Regions from separate parts of the Nonomuraea sp. NPDC049655 genome, predicted to be linked through region 3. Evidence: riboswitches for the same ligand, from Rfam matches in the RefSeq annotation. Region 3 holds a riboswitch; each other region holds the start of a gene.
What was found. A riboswitch is a leader RNA that binds a small molecule or an ion and turns the genes downstream of it on or off. The one in region 3 is predicted to bind cyclic di-AMP.

Region 1: linked by a shared signal. The riboswitch ahead of ACIBQ6_RS07695 (hypothetical protein) and the one ahead of ACIBQ6_RS17590 (C40 family peptidase) in region 3 are both predicted to bind cyclic di-AMP.
Region 2: linked by a shared signal. The riboswitch ahead of ACIBQ6_RS08655 (C40 family peptidase) and the one ahead of ACIBQ6_RS17590 (C40 family peptidase) in region 3 are both predicted to bind cyclic di-AMP.

What each region holds. Positions count from the first base shown of each region.
Region 1 is NZ_JBITLS010000002.1:507,118-511,226, reverse strand. It holds gene ACIBQ6_RS07710 (PadR family transcriptional regulator) at 1-194, opposite strand, end outside; gene ACIBQ6_RS07705 (MDR family MFS transporter) at 251-1,705, shown strand; gene ACIBQ6_RS07700 (DUF5302 domain-containing protein) at 1,753-1,953, shown strand; cyclic di-AMP (ydaO/yuaA leader) riboswitch at 2,119-2,253, shown strand; gene ACIBQ6_RS07695 (hypothetical protein) at 2,429-3,136, shown strand; gene ACIBQ6_RS07690 (alpha/beta fold hydrolase) at 3,191-4,066, shown strand; gene ACIBQ6_RS07685 (hypothetical protein) at 4,109-4,109, opposite strand, start outside.
Region 2 is NZ_JBITLS010000002.1:697,945-702,053, forward strand. It holds gene ACIBQ6_RS08640 (Uma2 family endonuclease) at 1-71, shown strand, start outside; gene ACIBQ6_RS08645 (branched-chain amino acid aminotransferase) at 94-1,191, opposite strand; gene ACIBQ6_RS08650 (3-isopropylmalate dehydrogenase) at 1,392-2,438, opposite strand; cyclic di-AMP (ydaO/yuaA leader) riboswitch at 2,538-2,695, shown strand; gene ACIBQ6_RS08655 (C40 family peptidase) at 2,726-3,289, shown strand; gene ACIBQ6_RS08660 (NAD(P)-dependent alcohol dehydrogenase) at 3,273-4,109, opposite strand, start outside.
Region 3 is NZ_JBITLS010000005.1:124,365-128,473, reverse strand. It holds gene ACIBQ6_RS17600 (M48 family metalloprotease) at 1-877, opposite strand, end outside; gene ACIBQ6_RS17595 (hypothetical protein) at 889-1,722, opposite strand; gene ACIBQ6_RS17590 (C40 family peptidase) at 1,893-2,375, opposite strand; cyclic di-AMP (ydaO/yuaA leader) riboswitch at 2,506-2,667, opposite strand; gene ACIBQ6_RS17585 (NlpC/P60 family protein) at 3,019-3,945, opposite strand; gene ACIBQ6_RS17580 (NYN domain-containing protein) at 4,078-4,109, opposite strand, start outside.

The DNA of each region.
Region 1 (4,109 bases), on a different contig from region 3:
TTGCGGCCCCGGGCGCCCTCGTGCTCGACCGTCACCAGGCCGTCGGCGGCCATCTTGACCAGTTCCGGATAGATCTGCGTGTGCCCCGCCTGCCAGACGTGGTTGAGCGAGTGCTCGAACTTCTTGGCCAGGTCGTAGCCGCTGGCCGGGCCTTTGGTGGCGAGCAGGCCGAGGAGCGCGATCCGCAGGGACATGCCCGCCAGCATAGCGAAGGCTTGACATGTCAGCTCTTACATATCAATCTTCACCTGTGACTAATGACATGAAGACCAAGGGCAACGGGCTGGTGTTGCTGGCGGTGCTCGGCGGGATGTTCCTGGCGATGCTCGACCAGACGATCGTCGGCACCGCGCTGCCCCGCATCACCGGCGAGCTGGGCGGCACCCGGCTCTACACCTGGGTGGTCACGGCGTATCTGCTCACCTCCACCGTGACCGTGCCGCTGTACGGCAGGCTGTCCGACCAGCACGGCAGGAAGCCGCTGCTGCTCGTCGGGATGTCGGTGTTCGTCGTCGGATCGGCGTTGTGCGGGCTCGCCCAGGACATGACCCAGCTCATCGCCTTCCGCGCCGTGCAGGGGCTGGGCGCGGGCGCGTTGCTGCCGCTGTCGCTGGCCCTGGTGATGGAGATGTTCCCGCCCGGACGCAACGGCGCCCGCGTGCAGGGCGCACTCGGCGGCGTGATGGCGTTGACGTACCTGGCCGGGCCCTTCCTGGGCGGGTTGTTCACCGACCACGCGAGCTGGCGGTGGGCCTTCTACGTGAACGTGCCGCTCGGGATCGTGCTGATCGCGATCGTGGTGCTGCGGCTGCCGTTCCGTCCGGGCACCGGCGGCGGGGGCCGGCCGGACTACGCGGGCATCGCGGTGTTCAGCGTGGCCATCAGCGCCCTGCTGCTCGGCCTGACCGAGAAGGGCCTGGACGGCAACTCCTGGACCTCCCCGCCCGTGGCCGGGCCGATCCTGCTGGCGCTGGTCCTGCTGGCCGCGTTCGTGCTGGTCGAGCTGCGGGCGGCGAACCCGGTCATGCCGATGCACCTGTTCCGGGACCGTACGTACACGCTGGTCAACGCGACCTCGTTCTTCACCGCCTTCTGCATGTACGCCGGCGTGGTGTTCCTGCCGCGCTACTTCCAGCAGGCGCTGGGCGTCAGCGCCACCGAGTCCGGGCTGAGGATCTACCCGATGACGCTGGCGATGGTGGCGGGCAGCGCGCTCATGGGCACGCTGATGTCCAGGACGCGCACGTACAAGCCGTGGCTGGTCGGGGCGCCGTTCCTGCTGGTGGCCGGCAGCCTGCTCTGCCTGAACCTCACCGTGCGCACCGACGGCCTGCTGCTGGCCGGGTGGATGGCGCTGCTCGGGCTCGGCATGGGGCCGATGTTGTCGGGGCTGACCGTGACCGTGCAGCAGGCCGTCGCGCCGCGGTACATCGGCACGGCCTCGGCCAACCTCACCTTCTTCCGGCAGATCGGCGGCTCGGTGGCGCTGGCGCTGGCCGGCACCGCGTACACGTCGGTCATCACCACGGACGCGCCGGTCCACGGGCTCGCGGCCGCGCACGCCTCGGCGGCGGCCGTGGTCATCCCGTCGCTGGGCGTGGCGGGCGCGGTGATCGCCCTGGTCGCGCTGGTCATGATGCCCGGCAGGCGGCTGGAGCAGGCGCCCGCGGCGGAAAGCAGAGTGGAGGCCGGTTTCGCGTCGTAAGCGACGTCGTGCGAAGCTGTGGATGTCCCCAGAACCAGGAGGTCCTCATGGCGGAAACACCGGAGCCGGAAGTCAGCGAGACTCCCGAGGACGAGATGAAGCGCAAGTTCCGCGAGGCGTTGGAACGCAAGCGCGGGCAGCAGGCCGACTCGGCCGCGGGTGGCAGGGGCGTGGACCCGTCGAAGATCCACGGGGCGCACGGTCCGGCAGCGAGTAAAAGATCCTTCAGGCGCAAGAGCGGCGGCTGAAAGGTCCGATTTAGCAGGGGGTACGGCATGCCGTGCCCCCTTTCTCTTTACCTCGATAGGTAGATCTTTACCCGGTTCATGACGATTCGTTTGTATTTGTCCGAATCTCTGGGTACCGTCTTAACCAATTACCAGCTGGTGGCGTAGTCCCTACCAGGAGAGGGACGACAGCTGGCGCCGAATCCCGACTTGTCGGGAACCGGGGACCCATCTCATTGGGGTGAATCCGGCCATGTGCCGGTAGGGCATCTCCACGCCCGAACCCGTCAGCTAACCCGGTAGGCGAGATGGAGAGGACTTCACGCATGTACCACCTCGTCGTACCCCCGGACAGTGTAGTGACGACCGCCTGCTGAGCGGTCTCTTCCCTGACTTCCCCCACGCGCCGCGTAACCACCCTTTCGGCGCTCTGCCCGGTTACGCACCGTAGTCACGCGCGTTCCCCCTGTCCCCTCGCGAAGGACTTCACTGCTTCATGTCTCGATTTGGCCTGCGCTCTCTCGCCCTGCTGTCCGTGTCCGCCATGGGCGCGCTGACGATCTCCGCCACCGGCGCCCACGCCGACACCGGCGACGACCAGAAGATCCTGCTCAAGGGTTCCACGAAGGCCTCCTACTTCTGGGACGACTCCTCCGGCCGGGCCGGCGACACCGGCCTCCCCGCCAGCGGCAAGCCCATGCAGAAGGGCCTGGCCGCCAGCCCGAGCTGGCCCCTCATGACCGAGGGCTACGTGACCTACAACGGCAAGAAGATGCCGTTCTTCGTGGGCGACCGCGGCCCCGGCGAGCCCTCCAGCCGTGGCGTCATGCTCGACCTCGACGCCAAGACCTTCGCCGAGCTGACCGGCGGCACCTTCAACCCCGACACGCTCGGCGTGGACGGCAACGGCGGCCAGGGCCACATCAAGATCGACTACGTCATCACCAAGTGGGGCGACGGCAAGGGCAAGAAGAACTACCCCGTGGCCTTCTCCACCGGCGCGTGGGGCAGGTTCGACGACAACCCGGCCGAGCCTCCCAAGGTGCTGGCCGACAAGCCCGCCGAGGACGCGGCCGGTTCCGCCGGCGGCCAGGTCGGGAAGACCGTCGCGATGGGCGGCACCGTCATGGCCGGCGTGCTCGTGCTGGCCGGCGGCGGCGTGGTGCTCGGCGGCGAGCGCCTGCGCAAGCTCCTCAACGACTGATCTCCGGACAGACCGCTCTTTACGCCTCGCGACTAGAATGACATTCTGGTCGCTGTGATCCAGCGCGCAGCCGCCAACGGCATCGAGATCGCCTACGAGAGCTTCGGCTCACCCGCGGGCAGGCCCCTGCTGCTCATCATGGGACTCGGCGCCCAGCTCATCCACTGGGACGACGAGTTCTGCGAACTCCTGGCCGAGCAGGGTCACCACGTCGTCAGGTTCGACAACCGCGACGCGGGCCTGTCCACCCATCTCCACGACGAGGGCGTGCCCGCATGGGGCGCGCCCTCGCCGTACGTGCTGGACGACCTGGCCGACGACAGCGCCGGGCTCATGGACGTCCTGGGCCTGCCCGCCGCGCACGTCGTCGGCGCCTCGATGGGCGGGATGATCGCCCAGGCGCTGGCCATCCGGCACCCCGCTCGCGTGCTGAGCCTGACCTCGATCATGTCCACGCCCGGCCCGCAGGCGGCCCCGCCGACCGAGGCGGCCACCGCGGTGCTCTTCGCCAAGCCCGCGACCGACCGCGAGGGGGTCGTCGCCGGCGCGCTGACGACCTGGGCCGTGCTCGGGTCCCCCGGCTGGGAGCTGGACCGCGAACGCGTCACCAGGCTGGCCGGGCTCGCCTTCGACCGCTGCCACGACCCGGCCGGCACGGCCCGCCAGCTCGCCGCCATCATGGCCTCCGGCGACCGCACGTCCGCGCTGGGCGGGCTGAAGGTGCCCGCGCTGGTCATCCACGGCGAGGACGACCAGCTCGTGCCGCTCGCCGGCGGGCGGGCCACGGCCGCCGCCATCCCGGGCGCCCGCCTGGTCACCTACCCCGGCATGGGCCACGACCTGCCTCGCGCCCTCTGGCCCGCGATCGTCGCCGAGATCACCGCCCACACCGGCTCCGCGACGCCCGCCCGGCCCGAGCCCGCCGCGTGACCCGCCGCGTGACCCGCCGCGGAGCCTCGCTGCGCGGGCCGGT
Region 2 (4,109 bases), on a different contig from region 3:
AGCCGGTGTTCCTGCCCGACCCGTGGAACCTCCACGTCGACACCGCGGCCCTGACGGAGGCCGGCGCCTGAGACGCCGGCCGTCCGCGCGGCTCTAGCCGATCTTGTGGATCCAGTTGCGGGTGTCGGGACGGGCGCCGTACTGGATGCCGACGAGCTCCTCGCGCACCCGCATCGTCACCGGGCCGGGGGTGCCGTCGGCGATGGTCCAGGAGCGGTCGTCGCCCCTGACCGAGCCCACCGGCGTGACCACGGCGGCGGTGCCGCACGCGAACACCTCGGTCAGCTCGCCGGAGGCGCAGGCGGACTCCCACTCGTCCACCGAGATCAGCCGCTCCTCGGTCTCCAGGCCGAGGTCGCCGGCCATCTCCAGGATCGACTCCCGGGTGATGCCGGGCAGCAGGGTGCCGGTGAGCGCCGGAGTGACGAGCTTGTTGCCGAAGACGAAGAACAGGTTCATCCCGCCCATCTCCTCGACGTACTCGTGCTTGTGGGCGTCGAGCCAGACGACCTGGTCACAGCCGTTGTCGACGGCCTGGCGCTGGGCGACGAAGGCGGCGGCGTAGTTGCCGCCGCACTTGGCGAAGCCGGTGCCGCCGGGCGCGGCGCGCGTGTACTCGGTGGACAGCCAGACCGAGACGGGCTTGATGCCGCCGCTGAAGTACGAGGCCGCCGGCGAGGCGATCACCATGTACTTGTAGGTCTTCGACGGGTAGTTGACGCCGAGCCCGGCCTGCGTGGCGAACATGAACGGGCGCAGGTAGAGGCTGTGGCCCTCGGTGGTCGGCACCCACTCCTTGTCGGCCGAGACCAGCAGCTCCAGCGACTCCACGAACGCCTCCTCCGGCAGTTCGGGCATGGCCATGCGCTCGGCCGAGCGGTTGAAGCGGGCGGCGTTCGCGTACGGCCGGAAGGTCGCGATCGAGCCGGAGATCTGCCGGTACGCCTTCAGGCCCTCGAACAGCTCCTGCGCATAGTGGAAGACCGAGGTCGCGGGGTCGAGCGAGAGCGGCCCGTACGGCATGAGCCGGGCGTCGTGCCAGCCCTCGCCGTCGGTGTAGTCGATCGAGATCATGTGGTCGGTGAAGACCTGCCCGAATCCGGGGTTCGCCAGTACCTGCTCCCGCTCGGCCGCGGTGCGAGCGTGGTCGGAATGCTGCACGTCGAAGCTGAGCTTCTGAGCGATGGTCATGACGGAGGTCCTTCTCTCTACGAATCTGCGACTTCGAAAGCTGATTCTGTTAGCTACTGCCCGCGAGCAGTATTCGTACTTCCTAGTGTCTCGCGATTTGGGATGGCAAGAGGCAGTTGGGGTGGTTAGATCCGGCGAACGCGAAAAAGCGCCTGGCAGTCCGTGTTCGGACCGCCAGGCGCGTGCGGGGCTAGGCGGTCCTAGCCGGCTACTCGCGCGGCGATGTCGTCGCCGATCTCGCTGGTCGTGCGGCCGGCGCGGCCGGTCACCCGCTCGGCGATGTCGGCGGCCACGGCCTGCTCGACCTTGGCGGCCTCGGCGTGCAGGCCGAGGTGGTCGAGGAGCATGCCCACGGACAGGATGGTGGCGGTCGGGTCGGCCTTGCCCTGACCGGCGATGTCGGGCGCGCTGCCGTGCACCGGCTCGAACATGCTCGGCGAGGTGCGCTCGGGGTTGATGTTGCCGCTGGCCGCCAGGCCGATGCCGCCGGCGATCGCGGCGCCGAGGTCGGTGATGATGTCGCCGAACAGGTTGTCGGTGACGATCACGTCGAAGCGCTCGGGCTGGGTGACGAAGAACATCGAGGCCGCGTCGATGTGGCTGTAGTCGGTGGTGACGTCGGGGAACTCCGCGGCCACGCGGTCGACCGTGCGCTGCCAGAGGTCGCCGGCGAAGGTGAGCACGTTCGTCTTGTGGACGAGCGTGAGCTTCTTGCGGGGCCGCGACTGAGCCTTCTGGAAGGCGTACCGCACGACGCGCTCGACGCCGTGGGCGGTGTTCAGCGACTCCTGGGTGGCGATCTCGTGCGGCGTGCCGCGGCGCATGACGCCGCCGGTGCCCGCGTAGAGACCCTCGGTGCCCTCGCGGACGACGACCATGTCGATGTGCTCGGCGGTGGCGCCGGCCAGCGCGGTCTCGACGCCGGGGAACAGCTTGACCGGCCGCAGGTTGACGTAGTGGTCGAACTCGAACCGGAGCTTGAGCAGCAGGTCGCGCTCCAGGATGCCGGGCGGCACGCTGGGGTCGCCCACGGCGCCGAGCAGGATCGCGTCGTAGCCGCGCAGCTCTTCGAGCACCGCGTCGGGCAGGGTCTCGCCGGTGCGGTGGTAGCGGGCTGCGCCCAGGTCGTAGTGGGTGGGCTCGATCTTCGTGCCCACGGCCTCCAGGACCTTGAGCCCTTCGGCTACGACCTCGGCGCCGATGCCATCCCCGGGGATGACGGCCAGGCGGATGTTACGCGACTCCATGGGCGGTACCTTACCGGCTCGTCTCGGCTGACGAACACATCATCTCAACAACCGGACAATCCGTTTTGGGGGGATTGCGACCTTTTGACCGTTTCGTTAGAGTTCGACGAGCCTAATCCACGCAGCCGCTGCGTGGAGCCGGGGACCCACCTTTCCCCCCGGGGCGAATCGGCTGCGCCTCCCCCGAGGAGCCGCCGTAGGGCTACTTCCAGGCCCGAGCCCGTCAGCTAACCCGGTCGGCCACGTGGAAGGACAGTCCCCTGTCTAGCATCGCCATCCTTGTGGCGGTGGCAGCGGGCGCCGCAGGTCTCGTGCCTGCCGCCCCCGCGGCTCCCGCCGCTCCGGCCGCCCCCACCCCCTCCATCACCCTCACCGGCCCCCAGGTGAAACAGGTCCAGGAACGGCACGTGCCGAAACCGGCCTGGAAGGTCGCCCTCGAATACGCCATGGACAAGCGCGGCACCCCGTACGTGTGGGGCGGCGCCAGCGAACGGGGCTACGACTGCTCGGGCCTCATGCTCCGAGCCTACGAGGACGCCGGCATCGAGCTCCCCAGAACCGCCGCGGAGCAGTACGGCGCCTTCTCAAGGAAGATCGCCTGGAAGGACCTCAAGCCAGGCGACCTGGTGTTCTTCAGCGGCCTCGGCCACGTCGGCATGATCTCCAAGCCCGGCTACATGGTCCACTCCCCCCACACCGGCGACGTGGTGAAGGAGGAACGCCTGTCGCAGTGGCGCAGGCAGGCCTTCGTCGGCGCGGTACGCCCCGACCCCAAGGGCGTCAAGCGCTGGGCCGACTACAAGCAGCTCCAGAAGGCCCCCGCCCCCGCCATGCTCACCGCGACCCTGTGACGACGACCTTCCCCGGGGCGTGCCCCTCCTCCTGGTAGCGGACGGCCGCCGGGAGCTCGCCGAAGGGGAAGGTCCGGTCGATGACCGGGGTGACCGCGCCCCGCTCGATCAGCCCGGTCAGCGTCAGCAGGTTCGCCCTGTTGCTCCCGCAGCGGACGACGTCCGCCCTGACGATCCGCTGCGGGACGAAGGGCCCCGACGCGAGCGCGGCGAACATGTGGCCGGCCGGCTGCACCCAGCGGCCGGCCGGCCCGCCCACCAGCACGTACGTGCCCTTCCTGGTCAGCACGCGGCGGCAGTCCGCCAGCCGGCGGCCGCCCGCCACGTCGAGCAGCAGGTCGAAGCGCCGGCCCGACGCCGCGAAGTCCTCCTTGGTGTGGTCGATGACGTCGTCCGCGCCGAGCGAGCGGACCAGGTCCGCGTTGCGCCCGCTGCACACGCCCGTGACGTGCGCCCCCAGCGCCTTGGCGAGCTGCACGGCGAACGTGCCCACGCCGCCGGACGCGCCGTTGACCAGCACTTTCTGGCCCGGCTGGAGGCGTCCCTCGTCGCGCAGCGCGATCAGCGCGGTGTTGGCCGCCATCGGCACCGCCGCCGCCTGCTCGAACGACAGGCCCGCCGGTCTGGGCGCCACCTCGCCCTGCCGCAGGCAGACGTACTCGCCGAAGCCGCCCCCGAGCGACATCGCGTACACCTCGTCGCCGGGACGGAACAGCGTGACGTCCTTGCCGGCCGCCTCGACCTCCCCCGCCACGTCGGCCCCGAGGACGGCGATGCGCGGCCGGCGCAGCCCGACCCCGCCGCCCATGACCCGGGCCAG
Region 3 (4,109 bases):
CCAGCAGCCCGGCGAACAGGACCGTGAGGCCGAGCGAGATGTAGCCGGGCAGGGTGGTGGCCGCGTCGAACGCCTGCGCCCTGGCGATCTGGGCGGCGCTGAAGTCGCGGGCGGGGTCGGGGGCGACGGCGGGCGCGCCCGCCGCCAGGACCCGCCAGGGGGTGGTGAACGCGACCACGGCCAGGATCACGCCGCCGACCAGGGCCAGGGCGGCGCCGGCGGCGCGCCTGGAGCGGGATTCCACGCGTTGCCGTTCGCGGGCGATCAGGTGCTCCGCCGTTCCCGTCAGCTTGCCGGTTCCTGGACGGGCCTCGACGCCTTCGGCGAGGGGGGTGACGGGATCGCCCGCGCCCTTGCCACGGCCCCTGCCCTCGCCGCCGCCTTTGCCGCCGCCTTTGCCGCCGCCTTTGCCGCCGCCTTTGCCGCCGCCCTTGCCGCCGCCTTTGCCGCCGCCCTTGCCGCCCGTTCCCGGGTCGTCGGGGGCCTCGGGGCTCTTGCCGGGGGTGTCCGTGCCATCGGCGGCCTGCGCGCTGGTCCGGGCGTCGGTGGCGGGGGCGTCGGCGCGGGTCGCGTGGGGGCGGTCGTCGGGGGTGGGGGGCCGGGGGTGACGGGGGTCCTCGGTGTCGGGGTCGGCGTCCGCGTCGGGGCGGGCGTCCGGATAGTCCGGGTCGTCGGGGTGGCCCGGGGACTCGGGGGGCTCGTTGGTGCCGGACGGCTCCGGCGGCGCACCGTCGCCGGGACGGTCCGCGCCGTCGTCCCTGATGGCCACACCGCCGCCGTGGGCCGCCACGACCGCCGTGCCGGGCTCGTCGGCCCCTCTGGCGACCGCTCCGGCGGGCTCGTCCCCTTCCCGGGGCGGGTCGTTCCGCTCGCTCATCTGCCTCCCCTTCACGCGAGCTGCTCTCGTACGTACTCGCGCCACCGTGCCGCCAGCGTCTCGGCGGTGAGCCCCACGGAGGCGAGCGCCTGATCGACGCCGGCCACGCGGGCATCACGGTAGAGCCGTACCAGGGTCCCGTCACCGAACCGGTCTGCGAGGAAGCGACACGCCATCCAGGCCTCCTGGTACGCCCGCGCGAGCCGTCCGGGATCGGCGGCCGTGGGGGCGAAAGCCGCAGGTCCGGGCAACTCGCTCGGCAGCCGGCCGGCCCTTACGTCGGCGGCGAGTTCGGCGGCGGCCGTCCCGACGGGGAGCCCGGCGTCGCGGTAGGCCACGTAGTCGGCGAACCCCTCGTAGAGCCAGACGGGCAGCCGGTCGGTGCCCGCGGCGACGTGGGTGAGCTCATGGGTGAGGACGACGTCGCGTCCCGTGGAGGTGAGCCGGGCGAACGAGCCGGGCACGACGATCACCCTGGCGCCGTCGGCCACCGCGGCCAGCCCGTCCAGCGGGCCCGTGCCCGCCAGCCCGGCCGCCTCGGCGTCGGAGTCCGGCACGACGACCAGCGCGCGCACCGGCCGGCCGAGCACCGCGGACACCCGCCGTCCGGCGAGGTCCGCGCGGCGGGCCAGATCGGCGAGCACGCCGGGCTCTGCGCGGTGCCCCACGACCACGGACCGCGCGCCGCGGGCCACCTGACCGCCGTCGCTCCACAACCCGCGCGCCCCGGCGGGCAGGACGGCGGCGGGCGGCGCGTCGGCGACCACGAGCACCGCCGTCGACAGCAGCAGGACCGAAAGGAGCAGCCGCGGACCGCGAAGGGACGGACGCACCTGCGAGGACACGGCCCGATGCTAGTAGGCCCACGCCCCTCCCGGCCCCTTCCCGAGGCCGAACCCTCCGCCGGACCGACCCCGTCGCGGAGCCGGGCCCTTCGCCGGACCGGGCGCTGCTCGGGGCCGGGCATGCGACAGGCCCCGGCCCGGACCGGGGAGGGTCCGGGCGGGGCCCGTTGTCACGCGCCGGGACGCACCGCGCCGACGAACGACGACTTCCGCCATCCGCCCAGTTTGTCGATGCGCACCCGTTCGCCGGTCCGCGGCGAATGGACCATCTTGCCGTGGCCGACGTACATGCCGACGTGGCCCAGCCCGTTGAAGAACATCAGGTCGCCCGGCTTGAGATTGCGCCAGGAGACCTTGCGCTTGATGCGGGCGAACTGGCTGTTCGTCACGCGCGGGAGTCGTACCCCGGCCTTCTTCCAGGCGTACTGGACGAGTCCGGAGCAGTCGAACGCACCAGGGCCCGTGGCCCCGTACCGGTACGGGTCGCCGACCTGATGCTTGGCGACGGCGACGGCCCTGCGGGCCTTCGACGCCTGCCGCGCGGCCTTGGCCGACTTGGCAGACCTGACGGTCCTCGCCGACTTGGCCGACTTCGCAGTGGCCGCCTTGGCGGTGCTGGACACCGCGGTGAGCCTGGCGGCCGATTCGCTCACCGTCTGCGCCCCGGCCGGCGCGGCATGGAGAACCGCACCTCCGGCCGTCACGGTCATCGTGAGTGCGACGCCCCTCAGGGCAAGACGGGACAGACGGGGGTTATGCAGGGAGGTAGACAGGATTTCTCCTTGTGTCTTCCACGAACGCCTACCGGGTTAGCTGACGGATTCGGGCCTGGAAGTCGCCCTACGGCGCGAGACGCGCCGATTCACCCCTGATCCCGGGGGATTACGGGATCTTTGGGTCCCCGGCTCCGTGCTCCTGGCTGCACGGACTCGGCAGGTCGCCGCCCGATGGTTGTGCCTGAACGGGGATATCGGCGGCGACCGCTGGATTTTCATCTGGTCCGCATCGGGGTTCCGATGTCGATCCGCGGTGCGCATGGCTTGCTGACCGCGACGCCAGAAACTACGCCGAGGGGTCAAGATTTGGCAAAGGGAGACTCGGCCTGTAAAGATCAGATAAAGATGCAAGTAAAGGGTGAAACCCCTGCTGGACCCCAGGGTTCCGTTACCGGTTTGTGACCCTTCTCACACTTCCCGGCACACCCGATTGTCAGGGCACTTTCGCCCCGTTTGTCCCGCTTCGCCTCAGCGCCCACGGGCACGCCGCAGCCGCCCGAGATTTCGGGCGGGGACCGAGTCAGGGGCGGATGGCTCCGACGAGCGGACGACCGTAGTCGGCGAGGCGGACGACCTTGACGACGTCGCCCGTCTGCGGCGCATGGACGATCTTGCCGCCGCCCGCGTAGATGCTGACGTGCCCGAGCCCCTCGCTGAAGATGAGGTCACCCGGCTGGAGGTCCTTGAGGTCCACCTTCCGGCTCGCGCCCCAGGCCCACTGCTGCCACGTCGTACGCGGCAGGGAGACGCCGGCGGCGCGCCAGGCTGCCTGCGTCAGCCCTGAGCAGTCGTAGCCGCGCGGGCCCGTGCCCCCGTAGATGTACGGCTTGCCCACCTGGGCGAAGGCGAAGTTCAGGACGGCCGCCGCACTGCCCGAGGCGGGACCGGTGTACTTGATGCCGGTGCTGTTGGGATTGCCCGGGTTGTAGGCCCCCAGCTTGTCCAGGAGCTTCTTCTGCTGGCCGACCAGCTTCAGCACCTCGGCCCGCTCCCGCTGGACGGCGTCCCGCTCCTTGTCGGCGTCGGCGAGCGCGGTCTCGGCGTTGTCGCGCTCGGCCTTGAGCCCCTTGTTCTCGCGGTCGAAGGCGGCCAGCTTCTCCAGCCGCTCGCGCGAGAGCTGCCCGGCCATGGCCAGCCCGGCCAGCAGGTTCTCGGGGTCGTCGACGCCGACCATGCCGGGCAGGGAGGTGACGTCCCCGCCCAGCTTGTAGGAGTCCACCGCCACCCTGATGATCTCGGCGCGGAGGTCGGCGACCGTCTGCAGCTTCTGCTTGTAGCGGTCGTTGAGCCTGGTGTAGGCGTCCTTGGCCTTCTTGTAGTTCTCGGTCGCCGTGTTGTACCGGTCGACGACCTTGTCGGCCTTGTCGTTCAGCTTCTCCAGCTTGGCCTTGGCCTGTTTGAGGGTGGGCTTGGGATCAGCGAGCGCCGCACCCATCGGGACCGTCATCAGTCCGATCGCGAGACCCGCGGCCACCGTCACCCGGCCAAACCTCACAGCGTCGCCTCCCAGGGATTACACCTGGGGCGAAATAGTACAGAAGTGGCGGGTGGGGTCTCGCCAATAGTGCTAATTCGTAACTTATGCGCGGCCCAACCGGCGCAGCAGCAGAC